DNA from 2 places in the Exiguobacterium sp. NPDC077395 genome. Region 2 is predicted to be linked to the other one. Evidence: riboswitches for the same ligand, from Rfam matches in the RefSeq annotation. Region 2 holds a riboswitch; the other holds the start of a gene.
What was found. A riboswitch is a leader RNA that binds a small molecule or an ion and turns the genes downstream of it on or off. The one in region 2 is predicted to bind S-adenosylmethionine.
Positions count from the first base shown of each region.

Region 1 (15,174 bases), 440 kb from region 2:
CGCGACAGGTGAATGGATCGCGGCTTACGCGCTCACAGAGCCAGGCTCAGGGTCAGACGCCCTCGGTGCGAAAACGACGGCTGTCTTGAACGAGGCGGGCACGCACTACGTCTTGAACGGTGAGAAACAATGGATCACAAACGCTGGCTTTGCGAACGTCTTCGTCGTCTACGCGAAAATCGATGGCGACAAGTTCAGTGCCTTCATCGTCGAGCGTGACTTCAAAGGAGTCTCAACTGGCGCAGAAGAGCAGAAGATGGGGATCAAGGGATCGTCGACACGTACGCTTATCCTTGAAGACGTCGAAGTACCAGTCGACAACCTTCTCGGTGAAATCGGAAAAGGTCACGTCATCGCCTTCAACATCTTGAACGTCGGTCGTTATAAACTTGCAGTCGGTGCGGTCGGTTCATCAAAACGTGCGTTCGACCTTTCGGTACAATATTCGAACGAGCGCAAGCAGTTCAAGACACCAATTAGCCAATTCCCACTCATCCAAGAGAAATTGGCAACGATGGCAGCCAACATCTATGCGATGGAAAGCTCAGTGTATCGCACGGGCGGCTTGTTCCAAGATAGCCTCGACGCACTTGGTGACGAGAACATGCGTGACGGATCAAAAGTCGCACAAGCGATTGCTGAATATGCGATCGAATGCTCACTCAACAAAGTATTCGCTTCTGAAACGTTTGACTACGTTGTTGATGAAGCGGTCCAAATCCATGGTGGATACGGATTCATGGCAGAGTATGAAGTCGAAAACCTCTATCGTGATTCACGCATCAACCGAATCTTCGAAGGAACGAACGAAATCAACCGTTTGATCGTTCCGGGTACGCTTCTTAAGAAAGCGATGAAAGGTGAATTGCCGCTCCTCGCCGAAGCACAAAAACTTCAAAAAGAGCTCATGAGCTACATGCCACAAGAATTGGACGGCTCACCGCTCGCACGCGAGAAGATGCTCCTTTCGAACATGAAGAAGATCAACTTGATGGTCGCAGGTACAGCGGTTCAGAAGTATCAACAAGACCTTCAAAATGAACAAGAAATCTTGGCGAAGATCGCAGACATGATCAGTGCCATCTACGCGCTTGAAGCAGCCATCGCTCGTACAGACAAAGCGATCGCACGCACAGGCGAAGAGAAGAACACGCTCAAAGTCCGCTACACAGAAATCTTTGCGGAACAAGTGTTCAAACAAGTCGAACTCATGGCGAAAGAAGTATTGTATGCAGCGGCGTCTGGTGACGAGCAGCGCATGCTTCTCTCGGCAATGAAGAAGTTCAGCCGCTACCAGCCGATCAATGTGATCGGGACGAAGCGTGAAGTTGCTGCGAGCCTCATCAAAGCGAACAAGTTTATCGTGTAATTCAATCGACAGAAAGGGTGGACCGGACGCGGTCGGCCCTTTCTTTTTGGTCTGTTCGCCACGTACAATAGAAACGAGGGGGAGAGACGATGAGAACACGCGATAGATTGCTTGAACGAATGGAACGAATCGGAGAATCGGTTGCCGCACACGAAGGGACGCTGATGCTGCTTGCATTAGGGTCGATCGGACAAGAGACGGAGCGGTTGGATGATTACTCGGACCTCGATTTCTTTTTGATTGTCGAGGACGGGCAGAAGGCACGCTTTATCGACCGACTTGACTGGCTTGAAGTCGAGCCGCTTCATTATCAATTCCAAAACACGAAAGATGGGCACAAGATCATGTATCATGACGGCATCTATGGTGAGTTCGCTGTCTTTGAAGTACATGAACTCGCGACGATCGCCTATACACCAGGACGGGTCGTCTGGCGACGGGATGAAGCACTCGACGTGTTCGCGTCACCACGTCTCGAGATCGCGCGTGAAGCGACGGCTTACTACTATGAAGAAGCGTTGACGAACCTATATGTCGGCTTGCTTCGGGAACGTCGGGGCGAGACGCTCGCCGGATTCGAACTTGTCCAAGTCGCGGCCGTTCAAAACGTCTTGAAGGCGCTCGGTGGGCAAGGGGACCCGTTCAATCCGACACGTCGGGTCGAGACGAGACATCCTGAGATGATTTCTTTCTTGTTGGGCGGGGTATTAGGATATGGCAGGTCAGCTGTTGCAGCGGCGGTCATCTTACGTTTTATCGAAGAGCGACATGCGGTTAATACGACGATGAAGCGAGAAATCGAACGGTTGCTTGAGACGTGAATTGATTTCTCTAGATGTGCTACATTGATGAGAGAGGTGATGAACAGATGGTGACACTATACGGCTATCCACCATGCAGTACGTGTAAAAAAGCAGAAAAATGGTTGAAAGAGCAAGGCGTCGAGTATACATACGTTCATATCGTCGAATCGACACCGACGAAAGAAGAACTCGCCGAGCTTTGGAAACAATCGGACTTGCCGCTTAAGAAATTCTTCAATACGAGCGGGCAAGTCTATCGGAACGAAGGCATCAAAGACAAGCTACCAAATCTATCAGAAGACGAACAACTCGAGCTATTATCAAGCAATGGTATGCTTTTGAAGCGTCCAATCGTCACAAATGGTGAAAAAACGACGGTCGGATTTTCAGAAAAGTCCTTTACGGACGTTTGGGGCTAAGTGCTATAATACAGATGTGAGTCTAATTTATTTGAGGGGGAAGTTAGGATGAGCAAAGTACCAGCAAATTTACGTTATTCAAAAGAACATGAGTGGGTAGAAGTGAACGGAACAAAAGCCCGCATCGGCATCACGGATTTCGCACAAAGCGAACTAGGGGATATCGTGTTTGTGGAACTCCCAGAAGTTGACGGTACGATTTTGCTCGACGAGCCATTCGGTTCAGTCGAATCAGTGAAGACAGTCTCTGAGTTGTATGCGCCAGTATCAGGACGCATCACAGCAGTAAACGAGGACCTTGCAGATTCTCCAGAACTCGTCAACGAGTCACCGTTTGAAAATGCATGGATGATCGAAGTTGAGTTGACGGAAGAGTCAGACCTCGACAAGCTCATGTCTGCAGAAGAATATGAAGCGATGATTCAAGGATAAGTAAAACCGGCCTCTCCTAATTGGAGAAGCCGGTTTTTAAATGTTTACTCGAAATCGAGTCGGTAGTGGTCCGATTTGACGAGCGTCGCCCGTTCGAACACACGATAGAAGAAAATTCCGAGTCCGACCGGGATAAGCCCGAACAAGACGATCACAAGAAGCACGTTGAACAAGGCGAATCCGCCCGGCATGAGATGTAACGCATTTACCGGTCCAATGAGTCCAGATACGCCAAACCCTGCACTGATTGGAGTTCCCTCGATTCTTAATATACCAGCGAGCGCACCGAGGATGGCCGCATTCGCCAAAATCGGAAGCATCATAATCGGGCGTCGGACGAAGTTTGCCATTTGAATCTTCGGTGACCCGAGGAAGTGGGCGATCGATGTCCCGGTCGCGTTCGCCTGCCACCCTGCGATGGCGAGACCGAATCCAGCGGCAACGACGCCGAGGTTTGCCGCACCGGCCGCAACGCCTGATAGGCTAATCGCGGTCGCGATCCCGACAGTCGAAATCGGCGAGACGATGATGAGCGAGAACGCCATCGCGATCAAGATGCCCATGAGAACCGGTTGAAGAGCCGTCATCGTCATGATGAGGTATCCGATGTATGTCGTGATCTGTGAGATATACGTCAATAAGAAGGCACCGATGCCCCCTGCGACGACAATGACTGTCATCGGCATGACGATGACCGTGTACGTCTTCAAGTGGGGAGCGAGCTTCATGACAAGAATCGTAGCGATCGCAGCGGTCACACCGGCTGTGATCACGTCACCGATTCCGGCCATCACGAACGCACCTTCATTAATTCGAACGGCGCCACTGCCGACATAGGTTGCGATGGCAATCGTTCCAGCCTCTAAAATCGATCGTCCGAACTGCATGGCGACGGCAAGACCGATAATGGCCGGGAGGAGGCGCATCGCAATCGTCGTCGCATCCAATATGAATTGAAGAGACGGAAAATAAGGGAGTATGGCTTTCGTTAATTCTCCGAGCAATGCGCTCGGGATGAGGGCGATCAGAATCGCCATACTGAGACCGTTTAAGACGTTCATCGTAAATTGCTTTGTCGTACCAGTTGCTTGTTCCGTCATCATTCATTCACCTGTCCTTCTTTTTTACTGTTATGTACAAAAGCGATAAAGTTAGAACCCATATTATTCCTATCAGACAGAAGAGTCAAGAGAATCATTGAAAAATTCTGAAATTTCACGAGAGCACGAATTTTGAATACATATTTATCGACCTTTATAATGACAGGAGAGGTGAGAAAAATGATTACAGACGGATTCTTATATATATACGCGCCGATGTGTGGTACATGCGCTGTCGCGGAGAAAATGTTGACGGTCGTCGAGGCGGTCGACCCTGAAATTCAGATTGAAAAGCGCGATGCGAACTATATCCCAAACGAGCTTGAAGCCTATCAGGTGATGAGTGTCCCAGCGCTGTTAAAGCTTGAAAATGGCGAGGTTCGGGATCGTCTTTACGCTTTTCAGAACGTTCAACACGTCCTCTCTTTCGTGAAGTGAGAGAGGAACATTAGAATAATCTGAAAATTTTAAATAATCAGTTGACACAGAAAGTTCACGAATGGTATATTCATTACAACATCTTACTTGAACACAAAATAGGACGCGATATTCCCGACATCAAGACGTTTTGGTGAAGCCGCTGCTACCTTTATACGAATACACGTCAGTCTTCCCTTCGATTGTCCCCCAAAAAAATCAAGCGAAGAAAGACGTTCCGTATAATCGCACGGTCCAAATCAAGATCGAGTGATGATTGGTGAATCTCCCCCATATAAGGATGTAAATCTTGAACGGGCAAAAGATTTTCATCTATGGGCTGTCCTTCCGTGACTCAAGGTGCTACGTTCTGTGTCGTCCTCGGACGACACCTTTTTTTGATTTTTTTGAAAAAATGATTTGACAGCAGAAAAAGCTGTCGCTATGATAAAGCTAATCGAATACACAACACTCTTATCAAGAGAGGCTGAGGGACTGGCCCTATGACGCCCAGCAACCGCGGAGCAATCCGAAATGGTGCTAATTCCAGCAAGGTGAGAAACCTTGAGAGATGAGAGCAATCGTTGTCCGTACGATAAAGTGCGCACGTTTGCTCAAACGTGCGCGCTTTTTTTGTTGTCAGGAGGGAAAGGAATTGATTCAATTACGAAACGTCGCCAAATGGTTCGATACGAAGAATGGTCGTGTCCAGGCGGTCGATGATGTGTCACTAACGATTGATCGCGGTGAAATTTTTGGAATAATCGGATATTCGGGGGCGGGGAAGTCGACGCTCATCCGATTGCTCAACCGTCTCGAATCACCGTCTAGCGGTGAAATCGAGGTCGCCGGGAGTGAGCTCACGAAGCTCAGTCCGAAAGAATTACGAGGAGTTCGCAAGAACGTCTCGATGGTCTTCCAGCACTTTAACCTTCTGTGGTCGCGCACGGTCGCAGAAAACATCAGCTTCCCACTCGAATTGATTGGGGTACCGGCAAGTGAGCGGAAGCGTCGGGTCCAGGAACTCGTCGAGCTCGTCGGACTATCAGGTCGCGAAGACAGCTATCCGTCACAATTATCCGGCGGTCAAAAACAGCGAGTCGGGATTGCCCGCGCGCTCGCTACAAATCCAGAGGTGCTCCTCTGTGACGAAGCGACAAGCGCGCTCGACCCGAAGACGACGGATTCGATTCTTGAACTGCTCGTCAGCATCAATAAGAAACTCGGATTGACAATCGTCCTCATCACACATGAGATGCACGTTATCCAAAAGATTTGTCATCGCGTCGCCGTGATGGAGGCAGGGAAAGTCGTTGAGACAGGTCAAGTCTCCGATGTGTTCCAACATCCGGAGCAGCCGATCACAAAAGAATTCGTGAAACAAATCGGGGCGGTCGACGATCTGTCGCTCACGTTCGAACATTTGAAAGCACGCTATCCGAGTGGACAAATCGTCAAATTGAAATTCTTGAACGAAACGGCAGAACAACCGATTTTGTCTGACGTCCTTAAGACGCACGACATCGGATTCAACATCATCGGCGGGAACGTGACTCAGTCACAAGTCGGTGCGCTCGGCACGCTATTCATCCAATTGATTGGGGAAGCACGAGAAATCGAACGCGCCATCGCGTCGATTCGTTCGCAATCAGTAGAAGTGGAGGTGGAAAGCGATGTTTCCTAACGTAGACTGGCAAATCATGATGGAACAGACATGGGAGACGTTATACATGACGCTCGTCGCGGGTGTCGCGACGTTTGTGATTGGACTCGCTTTAGGTTTGATTCTTTATATTACAAACGAATCGCTATTATTAAAGAATCGTCCAATTTACGTCTTCGTCAGCGCGATCGTCAACGTGTTCCGTTCGATCCCGTTCATCATCTTAATCATTTTACTCATCCCGTTCACGTTGTTCCTGCTTGGTACCATGCTCGGTTCGACGGCGGCGCTTCCGGCACTCATCATCGGAGCTGCACCGTTCTACGCCCGTATGGTCGAACTTGCCCTTCGTGAAGTCGACCGCGGTGTCATCGAGGCAGCGGAATCGATGGGCGCGACGAAATGGCAAATCATTTATAAAGTGTTGATTCCGGAAGCACTTCCGGCAATCGTTTCAGGACTCACGGTGACCATCGTTGCAATCGTCGGTTATACGGCGATGGCCGGTGTCGTCGGAGGAGGCGGACTCGGGAACTTGGCCTTCTTGGAAGGGTTCCAACGTTCACAAAACGACGTCACGTTCGTGGCGACGGTGCTCATCTTACTCATCGTGTTCGTCATCCAGTTCATTGGTGACCGACTCGTTACAAAAATTGATAAACGTTCAGCTTAATTACACATAAACCATTTGGAGGGATTTATAATGAAAACTTGGAAAACAGTACTCGGATTGACAGCTTTATCAGCATTCACAGTTCTCGCGGCTTGCGGCGGGGAAGATGCAGAAACAGGTTCTGGCGATGAAAAAACATTGATCGTCGGTGCGTCGAACGTACCGCACGCTGAGATTTTAGAGCACGTACAAGAAGAATATGAAGCAAAAGGCTACAAACTCGAAATCAAGAAGTTCCAAGACTACGTGCTTCCGAACAAGACGCTCGCAAGCGGTGAGCTCGATGCGAACTACTTCCAACATGAGCCGTACCTTGAGTCACAGATGGCTGAAAACAAAGACTACAAATTCGCATCTGCGGGTGGCGTTCACATTGAGCCAATCGGTGTGTACTCACAAAAATACAAATCGCTCGACGAACTTCCTGAAGGCGCAGAAATCATCATGAGTTCATCGGTCGCTGACCACGGACGAATTCTCACGATGCTCCAATCAGAAGGTCTCATCACACTTGCTGAAGGCAAGACGGTCGATGCGACAGTCTCTGACATCGTTGACAATCCGAAAGACTTGAAGTTCAAAACAGACGTTGAAGCAGCACTTCTTCCGACAGCTTACAACAACGGAGAAGGCGATGCGGTCCTCATCAACACGAACTATGCCATCGACGCAGGTCTTAACCCACTTGAAGATGCCATCGCACTTGAAGGCGAAGACTCACCATACGTCAACTTGATCGTCACACGTGAAGGAGACGAAGAAGATGAGCGTGTCAAAGCACTCCTCGAAGTATTGACTTCTGAAGAGACACAACAGTGGATCTTAGACGAATACAAAGGTGCGGTCGTACCGGTACAACAATAAGCAGTCTCGACTCAGGGGTCATCCCCTGAGTCTTTTTTTGTCTAGTGTTCTTTCATAAAGAGAAGTACACTACATATATGAAAGAAAAGGAGGGATTTGGATGAAGCTCAGACAGATTCATCCACTGACGTGGGGCGTCCTGTTCGGGACGTTTTTTGCACGACTGGCGACGTTTTTCGTCATGCCATTTTTTGCGATCTATCTGGCCACGCTCGGCTTTTCGGCGAGTGTGATTGGAACGATTTTTGCCGTGACGGCACTTTCGGGTCTGTTCATGAGCTTCTTTGGGGGGACGCTTTCTGACCGATATGGGCGAAAACAGCTCATGTTGATCGGCATCGTGCTCAATGCGGTCACGTTCGCTGGTCTCGCGCTCGCGACCGAGTTGTTTTGGTTTTATATGTTATCGATGTTGATGGGCATGTCGCGATCTTTCTTAGAACCGGCTTCGCGGGCACTCATCAGTGACACGACGCAGGCAGACCAACGGGTCATCGTCTATAACGTCCGTTACTTTATGATCAATATCGCCGCGGCCATCGGGCCACTCTTGGCAGTCGTCCTATCACTCACCGGTGTAAAGACCGCATTCTTTATCGTGACGGCAGTATACATATTGTATGGAATCATCATCTCAATCTTGTTTTATAAGTATCCGTTTGAAGAGGGAGACGGGGTCAAGGCACGGCCACGCTTGACTGAGACGTTCCGGGTCCTACGAGACGACCGGACATTCCGTGCGGTTATCATCGGAATGATCTTTGCAATTATCGGTTACAGTCAGTTCAATTCGACGCTCCCTCAATTCATCGCATTAAGCGACGGGTTGGAAGACGGTTCGAGATTGTTTGCATACTTATTGACGACGAACGCCATCACGGTGCTCATCGTCCAGTATCCGATTATGCGTTTCGGGATTCGTGTCTCTCCCATCAAGTCACTCTTTTTTGGAATCTCGACATTATCGTTCGGACTTCTGCTCATCGGATTTGCGACGGTGGAGTGGGTACTCTTTGTCGCGATGGCCATTTTCACGGTCGGCGAGGTGTTGATGTTCACGATGACGGACGTGTTGACGGATGAACTGGCGCCCGAACATTTACGGGGAACTTATTTTGGGGCGATGGGATTGACGTCGCTCGGTCAGACAATCGGTCCGATTATCGGTGGGGTGTTACTCGATACATTCGGGCAATCATCGCTTCCGGTGTTCGGAAGTTTGGCGCTCTTGACGGGGTGTGGTGCCTTCTTCTTCGCTGCCGCCGTACGAGAGCGGAAAGCCGTTCTCGCACTCGTCGAAGAAAATGCCGGATAATGTCTTGATTTCCTACTATTAGCATTCTCAACTTTTATCATTCTATTGAGAATGAATTCTAAGGTGAGTCGCTTGAAATAAAAAAATGACTAGTCTAAGATTAGAATATATCTAATCTACGCCATTCACTATGGTGAGAAAATACGGAAGGGGTATCCGAATGTCTAACGTACCACAAATGAAAATTGATGACCTCCGCGTCTCAATCGAAGGAAAAGAGATTGTCAAAGGTCTTAACCTAGAAATTAAAGGTGGCGAAATTCATGCCATCATGGGTCCAAACGGGACTGGTAAATCAACACTCGCATCAGCACTCATGGGTCATCCACTTTATGAGGTCACTGGGGGAAGCGTCGAATTAAACGGCGAAGATGTCCTCGAGATGGAAGTCGACGAGCGCGCACAAGCAGGAATGTTCCTTGCGATGCAGTACCCGGCTGAAATCAGCGGTGTGACAAACGCAGACTTCTTGCGTTCAGCAATCAACTCACGTCGTGAAGAAGGTCAAGAAATCTCACTCATGAAGTTCATCCGTGAACTCGATGCGAAGATGGAACTTCTCGAAATCCCTTCAGAAATGGCACACCGTTACTTAAACGAAGGATTCTCAGGCGGTGAGAAGAAACGTAACGAAATTCTTCAAATGATGATGATTCAACCGAACATCGCCATTTTGGATGAAATCGACTCAGGTCTTGATATCGATGCGCTCAAAGTTGTCGCAAAAGGCGTTAACGAAATGCGTTCAGAAGAGTTCGGCTGCTTGATCATCACGCACTACCAACGTCTCCTCAACTATATTGAGCCAGACTTCGTACACATCATGATGGACGGGAAAATCGTCATGTCTGGTGGCAAAGAGCTCGCACAGCGACTCGAAGCAGAAGGTTACGACTGGGTGAAGCAAGAACTCGGAATGACAGTAGACACAGAAGCGTAAGGAGGCTGTACGATGACCGTACAATTTGAATTGGATGCACAAGCGTTGTCGGCACGTGCAGAAGCGCTCGGCGGACCAGCATGGATGGTCAACCGTCGTAAAGAGGCAGCAGAACTTGCGCCGACACTTGCTTTGCCAAAAGTTGAAAAGATTAAGATTGATAAGTGGGACTTCGCAGCGGGTGATGTCAATCTCGAACCGAAAGACGGTTTGACAGCTGACATCGAATCACTTCTCGGAGACCACCGGACAAACGTGCTCGTTGAACGCAACGGTCATGTCGTCTATAACGAATTGTCGATGCCAGAAGGCGTCTTATTCATGGGAATCAAAGAAGCGATGGAGCAACATCCTGAGCTCGTTGAGAAATACTTCATGACAGAAGGCGTACGTGTCGATGAAGAACGTCTTTCGGCGTTGAACGCTGCTCTCACAAACGGTGGTGCGTTCATCTACGTACCGAAAAACACACAGTTGAAAGATCCGCTTCAAGCGATCTTTACGATGGAACAGGCGAACGGTGCCCTCTATCACCACACGATTCTCGTCGCTGACGAAGGTAGTGAAGTGACATACATCGAAAACTTCCTTTCTGGTACGAACGAACCGCACACGGTCAACGTCGTGACGGAAGTATTCGCTGGAGAGAACGCAAAAGTCGTCTTCGGTGGTGTCGATCAGCTCGCTGAATCTGCACTCACGTTCATGAACCGTCGCGGTGTCGTCTATGCGAACGGTCGCCTTGACTGGGCGCTCGGTCACATGAACGACGGGAACTCGGTCGTTGAGACGAAGACTCACCTCGTCGGAGACAACACGTATTCGGATACAAAAGCTGTGACAATCGGTCGCGGTGCACAAAAACAAAACTTCAACATCCGTACCGACCACTTCGGAAAAGCATCTGAAGGGTTCATCTTGATTCACGGTGTCCAAAAAGACGCAGCTACTGCGATCTTCAGCGGGACATCGATGATTCACCACGGTGCGTCAAAATCGAACGGTGTTCAAACAGAGCGCGTCTTGATGCTCTCTGAAAAAGCACGTGGAGATGCCAACCCGATTCTTCTCATCGATGAAGATGATGTTATGGCAGGTCACGCGGCATCAGTCGGCCGTGTCGATGATGTTCAATTGTACTACTTGATGAGCCGTGGATTGTCTCGCCAAGAGGCAGAGCGTTTAATCATCCACGGATTCTTGACGCCTGTCGTCGAAGAACTCGCAATCGATTCGGTCAAAGACCGTCTCCGCGAAGTCATCGAAGGGAAAGTACGTTAAGATGTTGAACGCCTCGATTCGTGAACAGTTTCCGATTTTAGATCAGGAAATCAATGGACACCCGCTCGTTTATCTTGATAGCGCGGCGAGCTCACAAAAGCCGCTCGCTGTCATCGAGGCGATCGAGGACTATTATCGTCGCAATCATTCGAACGTGCATCGTGGCGTCCATACGCTCGGGACGCAAGCGACGGATGCGTATGAAGGAGCACGCGAACGCGTCCGCTCGTTCATCCATGCGGCGGTTCCTGAAGAAATCATTTTCACACGTGGGACGACGACGGCCATCAACTTGGTCGCGTCGAGCTACGGAGATGCGAATGTCGGTGAAGGCGACGAAATCGTCCTCACCCCGATGGAACACCATGCGAACTTGATTCCGTGGCAACAACTCGCTAAGCGGAAAGGCGCGACGCTTCGTTACGTCGAACTCACGCCGGACGGACGTGTCACATTGGATGCCGTTCAAGCCGTCTTATCGGATCGGACGAAAATCGTCGCGATGAGCCACGTCTCAAACGTGCTCGGTACGATCAACCCGATTGCCGAAGTCGCTCGACTCGCGCATGAGAAAGGCGCCGTCATGGTCGTCGATGCCGCACAAAGTGCACCGCATCGTAAACTGGACGTCCAAGCGCTCGACTGTGACTTCCTTGCCTTTTCTGGACATAAGATGCTCGGACCGACTGGAATCGGTGTCTTATACGGGAAGAAACAACTTCTCAAAAACATGGAGCCGGTCGAGTTCGGTGGCGAGATGATCGACTACGTTGATTTGTATGAATCGACGTGGAAAGACATCCCGTACCGCTTCGAAGCGGGAACACCAATCATTGCTGGGGCGGTCGGACTTGCGGCAGCCATCGATTTCTTAGAAGAAATCGGGCTTGAGAACGTCGAAGCACACGAACGTGAACTCGCGTCTTACGCAATCGAGCAGATGAAAACGATTGAAGGGATCGAGATTTACGGTCCTGAAGATCGCGTCGGTCTCGTCACGTTCAACTTGAAGGACGTGCATGCACATGACCTCGCGACCGTTCTTGATATGCAAGGCATCGCGGTTCGTGCCGGTCACCACTGTGCACAACCACTCATGCGTCTTTTGAAGCAATCATCGACGGCACGGGCGAGCTTCTATTTGTACAACACAAAAGAAGAGGTCGACCGTTTCATCGAGGGATTACGTCAAACGAAGGAGTATTTCAATTATGAGTTTTAATAATCTCGACATGTTGTACCGTCAGGTCATCATGGATCACTATAAAAACCCAAGAAACCGTGGCGTCATCGAAGATGGCGTGACAGTGGACTTGAACAACCCGACATGTGGGGATTCGCTTCGTCTTCAACTACAAGTCGAAGACGACATCGTCAAAGATGCGAAGTTTGAAGGAGAAGGCTGCTCAATCAGTCTCGCCTCGGCATCGATGATGACCCAAATCGTCAAAGGAAAAACAGTAGAAGAGGCGCTTCAACTCGCTAACATCTTCTCTGAAATGGTTCAAGGCAAAGAGTACGACACGGATACGTTTGACCTCGGTGATATCGAGGCGCTCTCAGGCGTATCGAAATTCCCGGCTCGAATCAAGTGTGCCACGCTCGCGTGGAAAGCGCTTGAAAAAGGAGTAGACGAGGACGCGTAAGGAGAAGGAGGAGACCGATATGGCAAAGAATATGCCGGAAATTGGCGATTATAAATACGGCTTCCATGATCGGGACGTTTCGATTTTCCGTTCAGGCCGCGGCTTGACGACAGAAATCGTAGAGACGATCTCGCGCATGAAAGAAGAGCCACAATGGATGCTCGACTTCCGTTTGAAGTCGTTGGATCACTTCAACAAGATGGCGATGCCGACATGGGGCGGAGACCTCTCGGCACTTGATTTCGACGAAATCACTTACTATGTCAAACCATCTGAAAAGACAGAACGCTCATGGGATGAGGTACCAGAAGAAATCAAACGTACGTTTGACAAGCTTGGTATCCCAGAAGCAGAGCAAAAATACTTGGCAGGTGTCTCGGCTCAGTATGAGTCTGAGGTTGTCTACCACAGCATGCAAGAAGACTTCGAAGCCAAAGGTGTCATCTTCAAAGATACAGACACTGCACTCAAAGAAGACGAAGAAATCTTCAAAGAGTACTTCGGGAAGTTGATTCCGCCGACGGACAACAAGTTCGCGGCCCTCAACTCAGCTGTTTGGTCGGGTGGCTCGTTCATCTACGTACCAAAAGGTGTGAAACTCGAGCAACCGCTTCAAGCTTATTTCCGCATCAACTCGGAAAACATGGGTCAGTTCGAGCGTACGCTCATCATCGTCGACGAAGGCGCATCGGTTCATTACGTCGAAGGATGTACAGCACCGGTTTACACAACGAACTCGCTTCACTCAGCGGTCGTTGAGATTTTCGTCAACAAAGACGCATACTGCCGTTACACGACAATCCAGAACTGGGCGAACAACGTCTACAACTTGGTAACGAAACGTGCAGTCTGTGAAGCAGGTGGATCAATGGAGTGGATCGATGGAAACATCGGATCGAAGCTCACGATGAAATACCCGGCCGTCATTTTGAAAGGGGAAGGCGCACGTGGGATGACACTCTCGATTGCCCTCGCTGGTAAAGGACAGCACCAAGACGCTGGAGCGAAAATGATTCACCTCGCACCGAACACGTCGTCTTCAATCGTCTCGAAATCGATTTCGAAACAAGGCGGAAAAGTATCGTACCGTGGAATCGTTCACTTCGGCCGTAAGGCGAAGGGCGCGCGCTCGAACATCGAGTGTGACACGCTTATCATGGACAACGAGTCGACGTCAGATACAATCCCGTACAACGAAATCTTGAACGACCAAGTGTCGCTCGAGCACGAAGCAAAAGTCTCAAAAGTGTCAGAAGAGCAACTCTTCTACCTCATGAGCCGTGGAATCTCGGAAGAAGAAGCGACAGAAATGATCGTTATGGGCTTCATCGAGCCGTTCACAAAAGAATTGCCAATGGAATATGCGGTCGAAATGAACCGTCTCATCAAGTTCGAGATGGAAGGTTCGATTGGATAATCGTGACTTTGAAACCAGCGAAGCTTAGCTTCGCTGGTTTTTTGTATAATGAAATAAGGAGGCGATAATGTGACCCACCGATTTTTATTAGAGAGCCGAGACATTTATTCATTCATGGATTCCATGCTTGTCATTTGCCCGAGTTGCGGGGGACAGGCCGATGTGTGGGAGAAGAATGATGAAGTGCGCCTAAGTTGTCTTCATTGCGGTCATTTGCAAATGAAGGAGAGCGGTGCGAAGTACGTCGGAGAACCAATCGATGTTCATTTTGGTTTGCCGCTATTTTTACAAATAAGTTGCTATGGTCATGTGTTATGGGCTTACAACCGTGAACACCTCAACTATATCAAAAATTATATCGAGGCGAAGATTCGGACGAGCGAGGGAACGAACCGTAGTCTCGAAAGTCGATTACCCGCTTGGATGAAAAGCAAGCAGAACCGTAAAGAAGTGTTACGAACGATTGAAAAATTAGAGCTTATGATAGAAGGTTCAACAGCATGAACCGACGAGAAGAACTGCAATACATAGAGAGACACCAATTGACATCGGTGATGAACGAGACAAAATGGCAACGTCTCAATCGAGCTGTTTCTGAAGCGTTGACGCATGCGCCGTCGTATCAAATGAAATACTTAGGGGAGGATACGTTATTTCCAAGTGACTCGTTATCCGAGTATGAAATATTGTGGGGAGAGTGGGATGAGATTTGGCTGGAATCCCGTTTACGCTCCATCGAATGGATTCGTTTGCGACCAAGCGTACTGCTCTACAAGGGAGTGATTCTTGACCCAGATGTTTGTGATATGTCCACCGAACTCATTTCAATTTTAGA
Region 1 is NZ_JBNNHU010000001.1:727,923-743,096, forward strand. Features, by position in the region: gene ACQKD4_RS03720 (acyl-CoA dehydrogenase family protein) at 1-1,369, shown strand, start outside; gene ACQKD4_RS03725 (hypothetical protein) at 1,459-2,190, shown strand; gene ACQKD4_RS03730 (arsenate reductase family protein) at 2,238-2,591, shown strand; gene gcvH (glycine cleavage system protein GcvH) at 2,640-3,023, shown strand; gene ACQKD4_RS03740 (PTS transporter subunit IIC) at 3,068-4,123, opposite strand; gene ACQKD4_RS03745 (thioredoxin family protein) at 4,304-4,561, shown strand; SAM riboswitch class I at 5,012-5,118, shown strand; gene ACQKD4_RS03750 (methionine ABC transporter ATP-binding protein) at 5,196-6,224, shown strand; gene ACQKD4_RS03755 (methionine ABC transporter permease) at 6,214-6,876, shown strand; gene ACQKD4_RS03760 (MetQ/NlpA family ABC transporter substrate-binding protein) at 6,907-7,740, shown strand; gene ACQKD4_RS03765 (MDR family MFS transporter) at 7,841-9,055, shown strand; gene sufC (Fe-S cluster assembly ATPase SufC) at 9,234-9,995, shown strand; gene sufD (Fe-S cluster assembly protein SufD) at 10,008-11,276, shown strand; gene ACQKD4_RS03780 (cysteine desulfurase) at 11,278-12,498, shown strand; gene sufU (Fe-S cluster assembly sulfur transfer protein SufU) at 12,488-12,922, shown strand; gene sufB (Fe-S cluster assembly protein SufB) at 12,942-14,339, shown strand; gene ACQKD4_RS03795 (hypothetical protein) at 14,409-14,843, shown strand; gene ACQKD4_RS03800 (DUF6678 family protein) at 14,840-15,174, shown strand, end outside.
Region 1: it holds a riboswitch for S-adenosylmethionine, as region 2 does, so the genes downstream of both, ACQKD4_RS03750 (methionine ABC transporter ATP-binding protein) here and msrA (peptide-methionine (S)-S-oxide reductase MsrA) in region 2, are expected to answer to the same signal.

Region 2 (15,174 bases):
GAGATAACCCGTAAATTCTTCCTCCGACGCGACCAACAATCCACTTCGACAAGACCCCCCAAACAATCAATACAAAGAATAAGGTGTTAACGATGACACCCTTCTCCAAGTTGATTGAAATCCCAAATGAAATGAAGAAGATTGGGAGAAATAAGTCACGAACGGGTACCGTCAAACGTTTGAGCGGACGAACGTCATGGATATCCGCAAGCATGATTCCGGCAATGAATGCTCCTAAAATCTCAGATAGACCAAATACCATACCGATTCCGGCGAAGAATAGAATGAGTCCGATGAGCCCGATACTCGCATCATCCTGACGTAAAAGGTGTTTCGAGAACTTCTGTTGTTTCGACACAAAGCTCGATCCGATAAACAATAATACCCCGAAAATCAGAAATCCGGCGAATACTTTCCCGATATCTGTCATGGCGACCGGTTCCTCTTGAATGATGAATGGCGCAATCGTCAATAACAGTGGTGCGAATATATCCTCAAAAATAAGTAGAGCAAGGACGAATTCTTTAATATCTTCATGTTTTTCGGAATGACGCTCAAGTAGTTTTGCTGAAATCGAAGAGCTCGTCGCGTAAAGAACGGCACCAATCAAAAAGGCACGTGGAAAGTCTAAACCAAACAACAAGGCGATTCCGAATGAGACACCGAACGATAGGACGATGTCTAATACGCCTGCTTTCCATACTTTTCGCATTCGCTTCCACAATTCGCGTAACGGAAACTTTAACCCGAGAAGGAAAAATAAAAGGATGATTCCGATTTCACCGGCAATTTTGAATACTTCGTTTCCGTCCCAGAAAAAACCGACCCCAACACCGATGGCGATAAACGCTAAAATGCTTGGAAAGTATAGACGTTCAATCAGGAGGCTGAAGACGGAGATAAGCGTGAGCGCCAGTCCGAGCAACACGATGATGTTCAAACCATCCATAAGTCATCTCCTTCGTTGAAGTGTGTTAACTTTCTAGTTGATTCCACTGATACTCCATACCGACTGATTCTGGACGTGAATAATCAAAGCCGAACTGACGATACAAGCCATCCGCAGGAATATCGGCAATTAGACTGACAATGGCCGTCTCATCTGCCTCTTTTAAAATCCACTCCATTAAATTCTCCATGATTAATTTACCAAGACCCAGTCCTTGGCATTCTGGATCGACGACGATGTCGACTAGATGAAAGACCATTCCGCCGTCCCCAACGACACGCCCCATCCCGACAATCTCATCATCTAAATATAAACAGACGCCAAATAGCGTGTTCTTGAGTCCTTTGACCGTACTTTCATCTGAGCGTCGAGGCATCCCCGCCTTCACACGCAACGACTGATGTTGCTCCGGTGTCGGTGTCTCAACTTTTACAGTGACTTCATTGACCATGCTAAAATCCCCCTCTACACAAGTTAATATTACTTTCCCGCTATATTGAATGAGTAAACCTTGATTTATGAAAATAGCTGTCGGCATAATGGGAAGAAGACAGGAGGAATATCGGATGATACAAGGTCAATCAATCTTGCCGGCGATACGTGATATGCGCGATTTAGAACGATTTTTATCGAGTGAACTTGAAATAGGAGTTTTACTTGAAATTCATATGAGTCGATTAGAACCTATTTTCAAATTATTAGAAAAGCATCAGAAAAAAGTCTTTATTCATATGGACTTAATTCAAGGAATGAAAGCGGATGAATTTGCAACTGAGTATGTCTGTCAAACGTATCGACCGTTTGGAATCATCTCGACGAAAGGGAACGTGATTGTACGGGCAAAACAAAATCATGTGTTGACGGTGCAACGGTTGTTTTTAATTGACTCGACATCGTTGGAAAAGAGCATCAAGCATATTGAACGATCAAAACCAGACTACATCGAGGTGCTACCTGGAATCGTGCCGAAGTATATCCGCCTAGTCCAGGAGAGAACAGGTATACCTGTATTTGCGGGAGGGTTGATTGAGACAACGGAAGAAGTGAATGCGGCCCTTGCTGCTGGGGCAAGTGTCATCACGACCTCAAATCGTAAACTGTGGACTGAGTAAGCCACTTTCGGGTATACATTCATCTAGGAGGGATGAACAGATGAAAGACGTTATGATTATTACAGGTGTTACGCAAGGGATTGGTTATGCGCTCGCAAAGGAATTCGCAAATCAATATGAAGTTGTGGGCTTGGACATCGGTGAAGACCCGGATATAAAAGGGATGTCCTTTTACCAAGTTGACCTTGGCAAGACGGAAGAGCTACAGGGTGTATTCGAAGACCTAAGGTCACGTTTTGGACATGCCCATGTGTTGATTAACAACGGGGGGATCGCCTCTCTCGTCAAACCGATTGACGAACTTGAAATCGATACGTTCAAACGAGTCATCGACGTCAATCTAGTAGGAACGTTTACTTGTGCGAAATACTTTTTGGAATTAAACAAAGACGAGTCATATGGTCGCATTATCAATATGGCATCGACACGTGCTATGCAAAACGAACCGCATTGGGATGCGTATGGGGCTTCTAAAGGCGGAATTGTCGGTTTGACACATTCACTTGCCGTCTCATTGAGTGATCGACCGGTAACTGTGAATGCGATTAGCCCGGGCTGGATTCATACATCAGACGAAGCGTTACGTGAAGTCGACCATCGTCAGCATCCGTCTGGCCGTGTCGGCGAAGCGGATGACATCGTCCGAGCAGTACGGTATCTGATTGATCGGAACAACGACTTTGTCAATGGTCACAATCTCGTCGTCGATGGTGGGATGACGAAGAAAATGATTTACGAAGAGTAATACGACTATATACCTATTTTAAGAAAGATATTAGGTTATTTATGCCTAATTCCGGGTAAGTATTAGAAGAGTTTTCATCCGGAAGAAGGGGGTAAGTGACATGAACCCGCTTGTAGAAGAAGCGCTACGCTTTTCATCGATTCGCCATGGAGGGCAACACCGGAAAGGGTCATCGATTCCATATTTGTCACACCCGTTTTCTGTTGCATTGTTGCTCGAAACGGATCACCAACCACCAACGGTCGTTGCAGCAGGACTTTTACACGATTTAATTGAGGATACGAAAACGGATCCTCAAGAAATCTTGACTAGATTTGGTCCGGACGTACTTCGCCTTGTACTTGCCGTTTCTGAGAAGAACCGCGATCAAACATGGGAACAACGAAAACAGATGACTCTTGAGCACATCTCATCACTTCAATTCGATGAGGTCGCACTCCTCGTGGCAGATAAGCTACATAATCTTCGTTCCATCCGCTATGATTTAGAGATGGAAGGAATGATAGTGTGGCAACGTTTCAAACGCCCGATGCGAGACCAGTCTTGGTACTATCATCAGTTATTACATGCATTCGAACCGTTTCATAGTTCAACAGATCTCATTGGCTTGTATGAACAGGAGCTTTATTCTTTATTTTATGGTCAAAAAAATAAAAAAGATCAAAAAGTGACACGACTCTTTGAATCGATTCTCACTCATTTTATCGAAGATGAATGGGTCCAAGAGGCAGCACCACTCTGTCAAACTGCATATGAATTAAAGGAAATTGTTGCTCGTACGGCTGTGGATGAAGAAGAGATTGAGTCGTTTCGACAGCAACTAGAGCGAGCGGGTTGGACTTATCCGATGCGACCGCCTCAGGTAGCCGCGATGCAAGAACTTGGTTATCGAACGGCTATGGACGCATCGGACTTTGTCACGCTCATGCGTCGCTCGATTGTCAACTAGGTAGGTTCGTGCTATAGTCAAAAGGAAGATAAAAAGGGGAGTAGCGACCACAATCGTGGTCGATGGGTCGTCATTACAGTGTGCATGCACTCGGTCCATCGAGCTTTTACAAGTCCGCAAGACCTTTTTATGGGCGTTTTTGTCGTCCATAAAAAGGTCTTTTTTGTTTACCCAAGGAGGAGAAAAAATGGTATTTGTTTATTTCTTATTAGCTGCGGCCATCACGGTCTATGCCGCAATCAAGTTGTCCACATACGCCGATGTCATGACGGAAAAGTCAAAAATGGGCGGGATGCTCGTCGGTACCGTTTTGCTGGCGGGAGCGACGTCACTACCTGAAGTGACGACGAGTATATCAGCGGTCATGATTGACAATCCAGACATCGCCATCGGAAACATGCTCGGGTCTAACTTGTTCAATATCTTTATTTTAGCGATGTTCGACCTGTATTTCCGTCAAAAGCAACTCTTCAACTATGCGAGCCGTGATCATCTATACACGGCAGGACTTGGTCTGTTGCTGACCGTGACGACATTGATCGCCTTGATTGTCCGAGTCGATATGACCTTCATCGGAATTGGTGTCGACGCACTTTTAATTGCCCTTCTTTACGGGATTGGGATTTACTATATCGGGAAGCAACCGAAAGAGCCGGTCGCTGAGCATGAAGTGGAAGAAGAGGTCGTCGTCAGTAAGTATGAAGATATCACATTGAAACGAGCTGGATTCGGGTTTCTAATTGCCGCTGTCGTCATCATGGCAGCCGGGACGGCACTCTCCATCACAGGAGACCAAATCGCCGTCGTCACAGGACTCGGTTCTAGTTTCGTCGGGAGCTTCTTGATTGCCGCATCAACTTCATTACCTGAAGCGGTCGCCGTGTTTATGGCGCTCAAACTTCGAAACGTCAACTTGGCATTCGGTTCGATTCTCGGAAGTAACATCTTCAACATGCTCATTATCGCCATGTCGGACGTGTTCTATCGTAATGGTTCGATTTTGGCAGACGTATCGACTTCACACCTTGTGTCGGCGGTCGGGATTACGATTCTATCGATTCTCGTCATGTATAGCGTTCTCCGACAAAATGTCACGTCGAAGGTACGTTACGTCATTCCTTCGCTGCTCGTCGTTGTCGTGTACTTTGTTTCGTCATACTTGATCTTTATCGGGTGAGTTCATGCATCAGTCTCAGGACTGGTGCATTTTTTAATTGAGAATGCGAATCCGTTGCTTCGGGTATAAGGGAATTGAAGGAGGGGTGGCGATGCAAGTGCAAGAAGTAGAAACACGCCAAGCGTATACAATTTTGATTCCGGCCTACAACCCTGACGATGCACTCGTCACACTCGTGGAAAGACTGAGGGCGAGCGGGTTTTCGACCATCGTTGTGGTCAATGACGGTAGTGATGAGTCGACGGTAGGCATATTTGAAAAGGTGGCATCATTTGTTGACCAAGTGCTAACGCACGAACAGAATCAAGGAAAAGGGGCAGCTCTGAAGACTGGATTGCGGCATATTGCAGAGACCTATCCCGACAAGTTAGGTGTCATCACGGTTGACGCCGATGGACAACATTTACCTGAGGACGTCGTCAATGTGTATGAGGAGGGAGTGAGTAAGCCGCATCATCTGATCATGGGATGCCGTGACTTCAGTGGGGACAAGATTCCGCTCCGAAGTCGATTCGGCAATCAGGCGACACGACTCGTCATGTTGATCGGGAGTGGATTGAAGTTAAAAGATACTCAGACAGGACTTCGTGCCATCCCGATGCGATACGCACGACAACTGATTGACATTCCAGGGAATCGATATGAGTTCGAGATGAATATGCTGACGTTCACAAAGCGGTTACAGGTTCCGATTCAACAGACGACCATCCAGACGGTATATGAAAACGAAAACATTTCATCCCATTTTAGACCGATTTTAGATTCGATTTTAATCTATCGTATGTTTTTGATGTATTCGGCATCGTCCGTCGCTTCATTTCTTGTCGACGTTGGGATGTATGCAGGTTTTATCTTTTTATTATCACCGTACTTCGATACGGCTCACGTCGTCATCGCGACGGTCATCGCTCGAATTATCTCCTCTCTATTCAATTATTTCCTCAATCGGAAAGTCGTCTTTCATTCAAAAGCGCGACGATCACTTTCCAAATATTTTTCGCTCGTCGTTCTCCAGATGGTAACCTCGGCATTGTTGGTCTATCTTCTTTTTCTTTTATTTAGACAAGGAGAAGTCATCCTAAAAATTATCGTCGACAGCTTTCTCTTTTTTGTCAGTTACTATGTCCAAAAACGATGGATTTTCAAAAAATAACCGGTCATGGGCTCATGACCGGTTTAATATGCGAGTGTTCCTGTTTTGACTGACGTATAGCGATGTAGCTCTCTCGGGCTTGTAATGCCGGTTTTCTGCATCATATCACGCATGAGTAGAGCGCATACGCGAGCGTCTTCTGCTGCATCATGATGAATAAAAGGCACGTTCAGGTATTCTGCCATCGTGTTCAACTTGTGGTTCGGGAGTCCAGGATACAGTTTACGTGACAATTTGACAGTGCATCCGTACTCAATTGTAGGGAAATCGAATAGATCATATTTCACAATTGCCTTTCTTAAGGCACCCATATCAAATGAGGCGTTATGTGCGATGACGAGGTCGACTTCTCGTAAAATCGGGTAAAGAGAGGCAAGTACTTCCGGTAACGCAGGGGCATCCCATACGTCACTCGGACGAATGCCATGAACCCGTATGTTCCCCATATCAAAATCTTCCTCTGGATTGACGAGTCGTTGATCAGTATCGATGACTTCTCCATTTTGCAGGATGCTCCACCCGACTGAGCAGATGCTACGGCTATCTCGATTAGCGGTCTCCACATCGAGAGCGAGAATGGTATGATTCATAATTTACCTTCTTTCTTTTGCAATAAAAAAAGTCTAACAGAAAGTTAGACGAATGTCGTGCTTAAGCGGCGACGAGTGTACGGCAAGCTTCGGCACAGCGCTCGCACGCTTTTGAACAAGCCTGACAGTGGTCATGCAAGTGACGGCCACATTCGACGGCACATGTATCACAAACCTGTGCGCACAAGGCGACAATTGGTTTAGAGAAGGCCGAATCTGTTTCTAAGGCTTTCAATGCGAGCGAACAGATGTCGGAACACTCACGTGTCAATCGGATGCATTCAGTGAACATGTGTAAATCTTCTTCTTGTAAACTTTTTGAGAAGCAATGGTTACAAGCGCGCATACATTCAATCACGCTCGCCAATGTTTCTTCTACAGATGTGCGTTCCATCAAAATTCCCCCTTGTATGAAAAAGTCTATCTTTCATTACCCGTTCATATAAAGGTTGAATCGCACCATACCAATAAAAAAGTCACATCTCTTAAGAGATGTGACAGATTAATGGAGCATAGGGGGCTCGAACCCCTGACCTCTACGCTGCCAGCGTAGCGCTCTCCCAGCTGAGCTAATGCCCCGTTCGAAATCATTATATCATCGTAGTATTCGACATGGCAATTCCCTTTTGCAATTTAGGTTTATAAAATTGGAGACGTGGGAATTTCATGTTAGACGTTATATTAAGAAAGCAGGTGTGCTTTATGGAAATGATTCTTTTGGCACTCTTACCGGCACTCATGTGGGGAAGTATCCCACTTATCGTGTCGAAAGTGGGAGGAAAACCGATTCAGCAGTTAATCGGAACGACCATTGGGGCGATGATCATGGCGGCCGTGATTGCCCTCGTATTCCGACCGGAATTCACGACACTCGCCATCGTGACCGGATTTATCTCAGGGGCGTTCTGGGCGCTCGGTCAATATTTGCAGTTCCAATCGTTCCAAATCCTAAGCGTCTCCAAAGCGATGCCAATCAGTACAGGAATGCAGCTCGTTGGAACATCACTCTTTGGGGTCATCGTGCTCGGGGACTGGCAGACGACGACAGAGCTATGGTTAGGATTTTCAGCGCTCGTCTTGATCATCATCGGGGCGACGATGACTTCGTATCAACAGAAAAAAGACAAAGATAGCGCCGGTGCGTTGAAGAAGGGGTTACTCGTCTTATTCGTTTCAAGTATCGGTTACGTCACGTATGCGGTCTTGACGAACTACTTTGAAGTAGAAGGCATCACCGCGATTCTTCCACAATCGGTCGGGATGTTCATCGCAGCACTTCTCTTCAGTCTTCGTGAGAAGGACGTCAAGAAAATCGATTCACGTACGTTCAAGAATATTTTAGCCGGGATTGCCTGGGGGATCGGGAACTTCGGTCTCTTCGTCTCGAGCGGAGAAGTGGGGATTGCGACTTCATTCGCTTTATCTCAATTGAACGTCGTCGTGGCGACACTCGGTGGGATCTACCTCTTAAAAGAGGAGAAGACGACAAAAGAACGCGTCTATGTCTTTATGGGAATTGGCTTAATTGTCGTTGCCGGATTTATGCTTGGGATTGCCAAGAGCTAAATTTCGATGATGAAATGATAAGAACCTTGAATGCGCACTCGTGCTAGCGTGCCATTCAGGGTTTTTGGTTACCGATATTAAGGGAGAGCAGGAGATGATGTGACCGATAGGGAAGTAATCTCATGTTGCGTTCGTCATATAGGAGGGGCAGCGCATTCGTGATTGATTAGAAAAATGTAGAATAAAGGGGAAACGAATCATGGAATCAAATTTAGTGACGATATCAGCGCTCGTCGATGCACCAATCGACACTGTCTGGAAACTGTGGACAGACCCAGATCATATTAAACAATGGAATCATGCGTCTGACGATTGGCATACGACCGAAGCGGAAAACGATTTACGGATCGGTGGGAAGTTTCGTAGTCGGATGGAAGCAAAAGATCAGAGCATGGGCTTTGATTTTGAAGGAGTGTATGAAGAAGTTAAAGTAAATGAGCTCATTCAGTATCGTCTTGACGATGAACGGAGAGTTAGAATTTCATTTGCTTCAGAAGGGAATCAGACGAAAGTGATCGAGGTATTTGATACAGAATCGATGAATCCGGTTGAATTGCAACGACAAGGCTGGCAGGCAATTCTCGATAATTTCACTCGATATGCAAATGGTAAGAGTGTATAAAAGATAAACAGATGCTTTGAACAGCAGCTCCCTTTTCAATGATATGAACAAGGTTTTGGAGAATACTGAGCGATGCGATGATTTTGAGTGGTGTTTAAGCGTCTTTCATCAAGTTGGAGTAAATAAATCTGTGCACATGGTCCGTTGTGGTGGGCGCTCATATACGTGCAAAATGGGCTTGTCCGAATTTGTTAGTAGAGTTTCGTCAACTAAATTATTTCGTTCATTCTTTTCTCGATGCGTTAGAAGTCGCTCAGCTCGAACATTTTCCTGTTGAATGTGCGCTCAAGTTGACTCGCTGTACCTTCTTCAAATCGATAGGGAAATTCGAAAGGACTCATATACTATTGGGGAGATTTAAAAAAAAGAGGGGTTCGGTCATCAATTTTTGGTGGCTAGACCCCTTTTTTGCACTTCCGCCGATGATTTTGGCGATAAACTTCCGTAGGTGGACTGAATGGACTTTTTGAGAGAAGTCGTTCTGTAGAGAATGGGAAGAATTTTAGACGTGATGAACGAATGACTACTTGATGACTATACGTTCGAAGGATTGGATCGGTTCGTCCGGACGGTGTTCTCGTTCTCGGGAGTGATGGAACACTCCGAGTGGATGCGTGTGTCGCCGATAAGAAATATATTTCTTACCTTTCCGACGGGAGGCACGGAACGCAAGAGAAAAGTCAAATACAAGGATTTGGGCCGTCTGCTTACGCCCTAATTGAAATTAAGAGCGAAAAGTGTAAATTGATCATAGTGAGTTCTACTAGATATAGTCAACATAAGATCCGGTATCAGCATATCCATAAACTCGAATAGCATCTTCAAGAATCTTTCCAGGAACATGAACTTTTTCAAGGATATCTAAAAGGTCTTTTCGGAGTTCCTCGGTATCTGCCTTGATTTCTAACCATTCAATGTATTTGTAGTCCCCAAGTCTGAAATGATAATACCACTCAACATCCCACATTGAAATATAGCCGGTTTCAATATCTTTTGTCCGCCATTGGAAGTGAGTAGGAGTATTGCACATTGCTTCTCTAATTTCTTCCCACTTTGTATTATTCATCACTGGATGGGAGTAATAAGAGGTCATTTTAACTAAATCAGGCGAGAATTCTCCCTCCTCTAAGCGTCTCGGGGCGTAGCCCAGCGTAGGCGGGAGATGAATCGCCCGGTCCAATAGTCTTCTCCTCCTGTGACAGATATGACGAACAAAAGTTCGTGATTCCGTCAGATTCTCCCTCCCCCTCCGCGGGTAACGGATGAGGAAGACACATCACGATCTGCTGGAGGGAGAAGGGACGGACATGCTGAAAGGTTACACATACAGGCTCCACCCGACGCCTGCACAGGCCGAGTTCCTCATCAAGACGATCGGCTGCGCCCGGTTCATCTACAACAAGCTGCTCGAGGACCGCATCGCCATCCGCGAGGAGGCGAAAACGGGGAGCGGAACGAGACGGAAACCGGCGACACCCGCCTCCTACAAGCCCCTGTTCCCGTTCCTCGCCGAGGCGGACAGTCTCGCGCTCGCGAATGCGAAGCTGAACCTGGACACCGCGTTCGCGAAGTTCTTCGCCGGGACGGGCGGCTTCCCGAACTTCAAATCGAGACGACGGTCGCGTGCCTCCTACACGACGAACAACCAGCATGGCACGATCCGCATCGAGTCGGGAAAAGTCCGTCTGCCGAAGGTCGGGTTCGTGCGGTTCACCCAACATCGCCCGTTCGAGGGCGTCATCCGGTCGGCGACGGTCTCGATGACCAAGACGGGCAAGTTCTTCGTCTCCATCCTCGTCAAACAGGACGATGAACCATGGATCCCAGCCGAGCACAAGGTCGGGATCGATCTCGGTCTGGAACACTTCGCCGTCATGACGAACGACGCGATGGTATCGGAGAAAATCGAAAACCCACGTTTCCTTCAACAATCCGAAGCGAAGGTCAAGAAGGCGCAACGGGCGCTGTCGCGAAAGAAGATCGGAAGCAAGAATCGTGAAAAGGCAAAATTACTTTTGGCCAAGAAACACGAAAAGATTGCCAACCAACGCAAGGACTTCCTTCACAAACTGTCAAGACGGATCGTTGACGAGAACCAAGTCATCGTCGTGGAGACATTGAAATCGAGCAACATAATGAAGAACCGACGCTTAGCCAAATCGGTTGGCGATGTCAGTTGGTACGAGTTCGTCCGTCAACTCGAATACAAATCAAACTTCTACGGACGGACGCTCATCAAGGCAGACCCTTGGTACGCATCCACTCAAATCTGCTCCACTTGCGGAGTAAAGGGCGAGAAGAAGGCGATGGACGTGCGTGAATGGACATGTGTCTGTGGCGCGCATCATGACCGTGACATCAACGCGAGCATCAACCTATTGATGTTGGCCGACTGACAATCCTTCAGGGCAGGGACTGCCCAACGAGCTTGGTAAACAACCGTGGCTAATAAGAGCACGGTCTTCCCAAGAAGCTCCCACTTCAATTTGCAAAGCAAATAAGTGGCGAGTAGTTCACTCATTCTCCTCTTTTTTCAACTTGCGTTGTCTAATACGCCACATCATCGACGTTATAAACGCCGCCCATCCACCGAGTACAAGGATATAAATTGCCAAGAATAACACAAATTCTCCATAGTCTTCGAGCTTTTCAAATGGATTTTGAATAATCATCGGTTCGGATAATATACCGACCATCATCAATGGAATGAAGAAAAGAAAGAAACGTTTCCAAAAGTAGTGTTTGTATGGTTGTGAGAATGTCTGCTCCATAATCGTGTACCTCCTCAATTTAATTACACTTATTTACATATATGATAGCATATTCTCAATTAATGTTGGATGATTGGTCTTTATTTTTTAGGCAAATTCAATTGAAAAGAGGGTGGCCAATTTGTTCAGCCACCCTTCAGTCAATTCATTCACTTGTTACAGCCAGTTCTCCAGTCCCGAACGTCGCGCTGAACGCACGGCACCAGATGACGACTGTGTTGTACTCTTCTAGATTCACATCCGCAGGGACTAAATAATTTTGATTCCCGATGTTTCCTTTTAACGATCCTAGACTGACGCCTTCGGTTGTCTCTTGTCCTGGCTTCGTCAAATAGACAAATAAGTCAGGTCCGTTTGTCGTCTCAAACTCCTCAAATCGGAGGTACGTCCCGTCTTCTGCCTCGACGGAGCGAATCGTGCCCGTCGTTTCATAATTTTTCTCCCCGTCCATGAACACACCCGCTACTTCGGTTTGACTCGGTTGTGCTTCCGGTGTCTCAGTTGTCTCTTCCTCTGTTTCTTCTTCTGAAGCAGGCGTCTCAACAGCTGTCGGTGGTAATCCTTCATCGACGGTCTCTGTCAAGAAAAGCGGTGAGATGAGCCACCAGGCGACGGCGATCACGGCTACGCCGATCACACCGATGATAAGTTTCGTACTTGTTTTCATGTATAAGTCCTCCTTTTCGGATGTATGAACCATTAATAGCCTTTTCCCGATTATTGGGCTTATAAAAGACGCGAATGTTAAAATTCGCGTCTGATGACCGTTATACGGTTTCGGTCCAGTTCTCTTCGATGAACGTGTCCCGTCCTGAGATGGCCCGGTCTTCTTTATAGTGTTTCGGATTCTTTTTATGGTAATCCTGGTGATACTCTTCCGCTTCGAAGAATGTCGTCGCCGGAGTGATTTTTGTGACAATAGGTGCCGTGAAGCGACCACTTGCCGCTAATACGTTTCGACTCGCCTCAGCCGCGATTCGTTGTTCCTCCGTGTGATAGAAGATGGCTGGGGCATACTGTGGCCCGCGGTCTTGGAATTGACCACCTTCATCGGTCGGGTCGGTCTGAATCCAATATAGCTCGAGGAGACGCTCATATGAAAACAGAGATGGATCATATGTGATTTGAACGACTTCTAAATGACCAGTCGTTCCAGTTTTGACTTCTTCATACGTCGGATTGTCGATCTGTCCGCCCATATAGCCGGATACGATTCCTTCAATCCCTGGTAGTTCTTCAAAAGGTGTTACCATGCACCAAAAACAGCCACCTGCAAATGTTGCTTTTTCCATCTTGTCGTTCCCTCCAAATCGTATTTCAACAAAAAAAGCGCTCACGTCGGATGACATGAGCGCTCTCGTCATATCGTCCAAGGTTTCCCTTGCTGGTCGTAGCACCTTGCCAATGGCAGGTTGCTGTGAAGTCATGGAGCCAGATCTCTCGTTCACTCTTGATATCGATATGTAGTTGGTGAGAGCATCATACCACCCTCAAAATACTTTCGTCAATGATTCGGTTTTCGCTTCAACTGAAAAATCGTCAAGACGATGATAAATCCAATCAACCCAATCGAAATGAACGGACCATACGGCACATTTTCTCCGTATAACTGCAAGAAAAATAGACCGAACACAGCGAGTAGAACGAATATGTAGGAGCGTGTCATAGGAACCTCCTGTTTTTTCTTAAGTGTAACAAGAACACATCGACTTGGCGATACGAAAAGGAAATCAGGCATAGAGCACGAATAAAGTGGGAGAGATAAAGGAGGAATGTAGGATGGAAGAAATCCAATTACATGAACTGACGATTGAACGTGCACATCGTGGGTATAAAGAAGGACAATTCACGGCACGAGACATAACAGCGTATTATCTTAGAAGGATTGCTGCATTTAATGAGCGACTTCATGCCGTGATACAGGTAAATCCGGACGCCCTGTTCGAGGCAGAGGCGGCAGACCGGGCCTATAAAAAAGGAGTACGCAAACCGCTCCTCGGCATCCCCGTCTTAATTAAGGACAATATCGAGACAGCCGGTCTGATGCGTACGACAGCAGGTGCCGCCGCCATGCGACATCATTTTGCAGGTCGAGATGCCGAGCTCGTGAAACGATTGCGGGATGACGGGGCCATCATTCTCGGAAAAGCGAATCTGTCCGAGTGGGCGAACTTTTTAACGGAAGATATGCCGAATGGTTGGAGTGCTGTTGGCGGACAAACGAAGAACCCTTATGGCGACCAATTAGATGTCGGGGGATCGAGTTCTGGATCGGCTTCGGCGGTTGCGGCAAACTTGACACTCCTTGCCGTTGGATCTGAGACGAGCGGCTCGATTGTACACCCGAGTGTGCATAATAGTATCGTCGGAATCAAGCCGACCGTCGGCTTGATCAGTCGTTCAGGCATCATTCCGATCTCACGTTCTCAGGATACGGCTGGACCGATGGCGCGTACCCTTCGTGATGCGGTCGTTGCCTTGCAGACAATGTGTGGTGAAGATTCGGCTGATCCTGCGACATGGGAAACTCCAGTCGGACCGCCTTATGTGACATGTCTCGATGTCCGTCAAGCGGTCGGGATGCGTGTCGGATTTATCAAGCCAACTATTTCAGACGAAGAAGTCGGGTTGTATGAACAGGCACTTCGATTGTTGCGTCAAGCCGAGGTTGAACTCGTCGAGATCTCGTTACCGAAACACGATGCATTAGAACAGGCAGATATTTTGTTTGATGAATTCAAGCTTGGGATTGAGGCGTATCTTGCGAACACAACTGTGTCATTTAAGACGCTTTCAGACTTGATTGAATGGAACGCGGACCACCCCGAATCGATTCCGCACGGGCAGACCATCTTTGAACAGTCAGATGCACGTTCAGGGCGTCTCGTCGAAGCTAGTTATCTCGACCGTCGGATTGATGATGTTCATTTCGCAAAAGTGGACGGAATGGATGAGCTATTAAAAGGGCAAAAACTGGACGCGATCGTCCTGCCACATGACATGAACTATGACATGGCTGCGAAAGCAGGACACCCGACAATCACGGTCCCTTATAAACGAAAAGAGAGTGGGGCCCCGTTCGGTCTATCGTTCACGGGAACGAGCTTTGCAGAACGAGATTTGATTCGTGTCGCTTATGCGTTCGAACAGTTCATCACACGACCGACGCCTCCAGATTATTCCTAAGTTGCACCCGTCTCTGACGTCCGCTACAATGGTACGTATGCGGATTAGAGAAAGGACAGGTTAGAATGAAATCATCTATATACGGGTTGACGTTCGATCAGCTCACAAACGAGTGCACGGAAGCAGGATATGGTGCCTTCCACGCACGTCAAGTCTGGGACTCGCTCTACATCGACCGGGTCAAATCGATGGACGCGTTGAACGTCCGTGACGAAGTACGCGATTACTTAACTGAGAAATACGTCATCTCGACACAAGAACTGTTCGTCAAACAAGAAGCGGGCGATGGAACGGTCAAATTCTTACTTAAATTGCATGATGGTCACTATATCGAGACGGTGCTCATGCGTCATA
Region 2 is NZ_JBNNHU010000001.1:1,166,183-1,181,356, forward strand. Features, by position in the region: gene ACQKD4_RS05970 (cation:proton antiporter) at 1-949, opposite strand, end outside; gene ACQKD4_RS05975 (GNAT family N-acetyltransferase) at 975-1,400, opposite strand; gene ACQKD4_RS05980 (glycerol-3-phosphate responsive antiterminator) at 1,516-2,061, shown strand; gene ACQKD4_RS05985 (SDR family NAD(P)-dependent oxidoreductase) at 2,102-2,806, shown strand; gene ACQKD4_RS05990 (HD domain-containing protein) at 2,907-3,755, shown strand; gene ACQKD4_RS05995 (sodium:calcium antiporter) at 3,943-4,932, shown strand; gene ACQKD4_RS06000 (glycosyltransferase) at 5,024-6,085, shown strand; gene ACQKD4_RS06005 (3'-5' exonuclease) at 6,109-6,675, opposite strand; gene ACQKD4_RS06010 (four-helix bundle copper-binding protein) at 6,737-7,069, opposite strand; tRNA gene ACQKD4_RS06015 (tRNA-Ala) at 7,182-7,254, opposite strand; gene ACQKD4_RS06020 (GRP family sugar transporter) at 7,378-8,241, shown strand; gene ACQKD4_RS06025 (SRPBCC family protein) at 8,441-8,863, shown strand; gene ACQKD4_RS06030 (DUF6678 family protein) at 9,627-10,043, opposite strand; gene tnpB (IS200/IS605 family element RNA-guided endonuclease TnpB) at 10,171-11,259, shown strand; gene ACQKD4_RS06040 (hypothetical protein) at 11,377-11,634, opposite strand; gene ACQKD4_RS06045 (DM13 domain-containing protein) at 11,780-12,301, opposite strand; gene msrA (peptide-methionine (S)-S-oxide reductase MsrA) at 12,402-12,926, opposite strand; SAM riboswitch class I at 12,995-13,094, opposite strand; gene ACQKD4_RS06055 (hypothetical protein) at 13,139-13,300, opposite strand; gene ACQKD4_RS06060 (amidase family protein) at 13,414-14,820, shown strand; gene rlmN (23S rRNA (adenine(2503)-C(2))-methyltransferase RlmN) at 14,886-15,174, shown strand, end outside.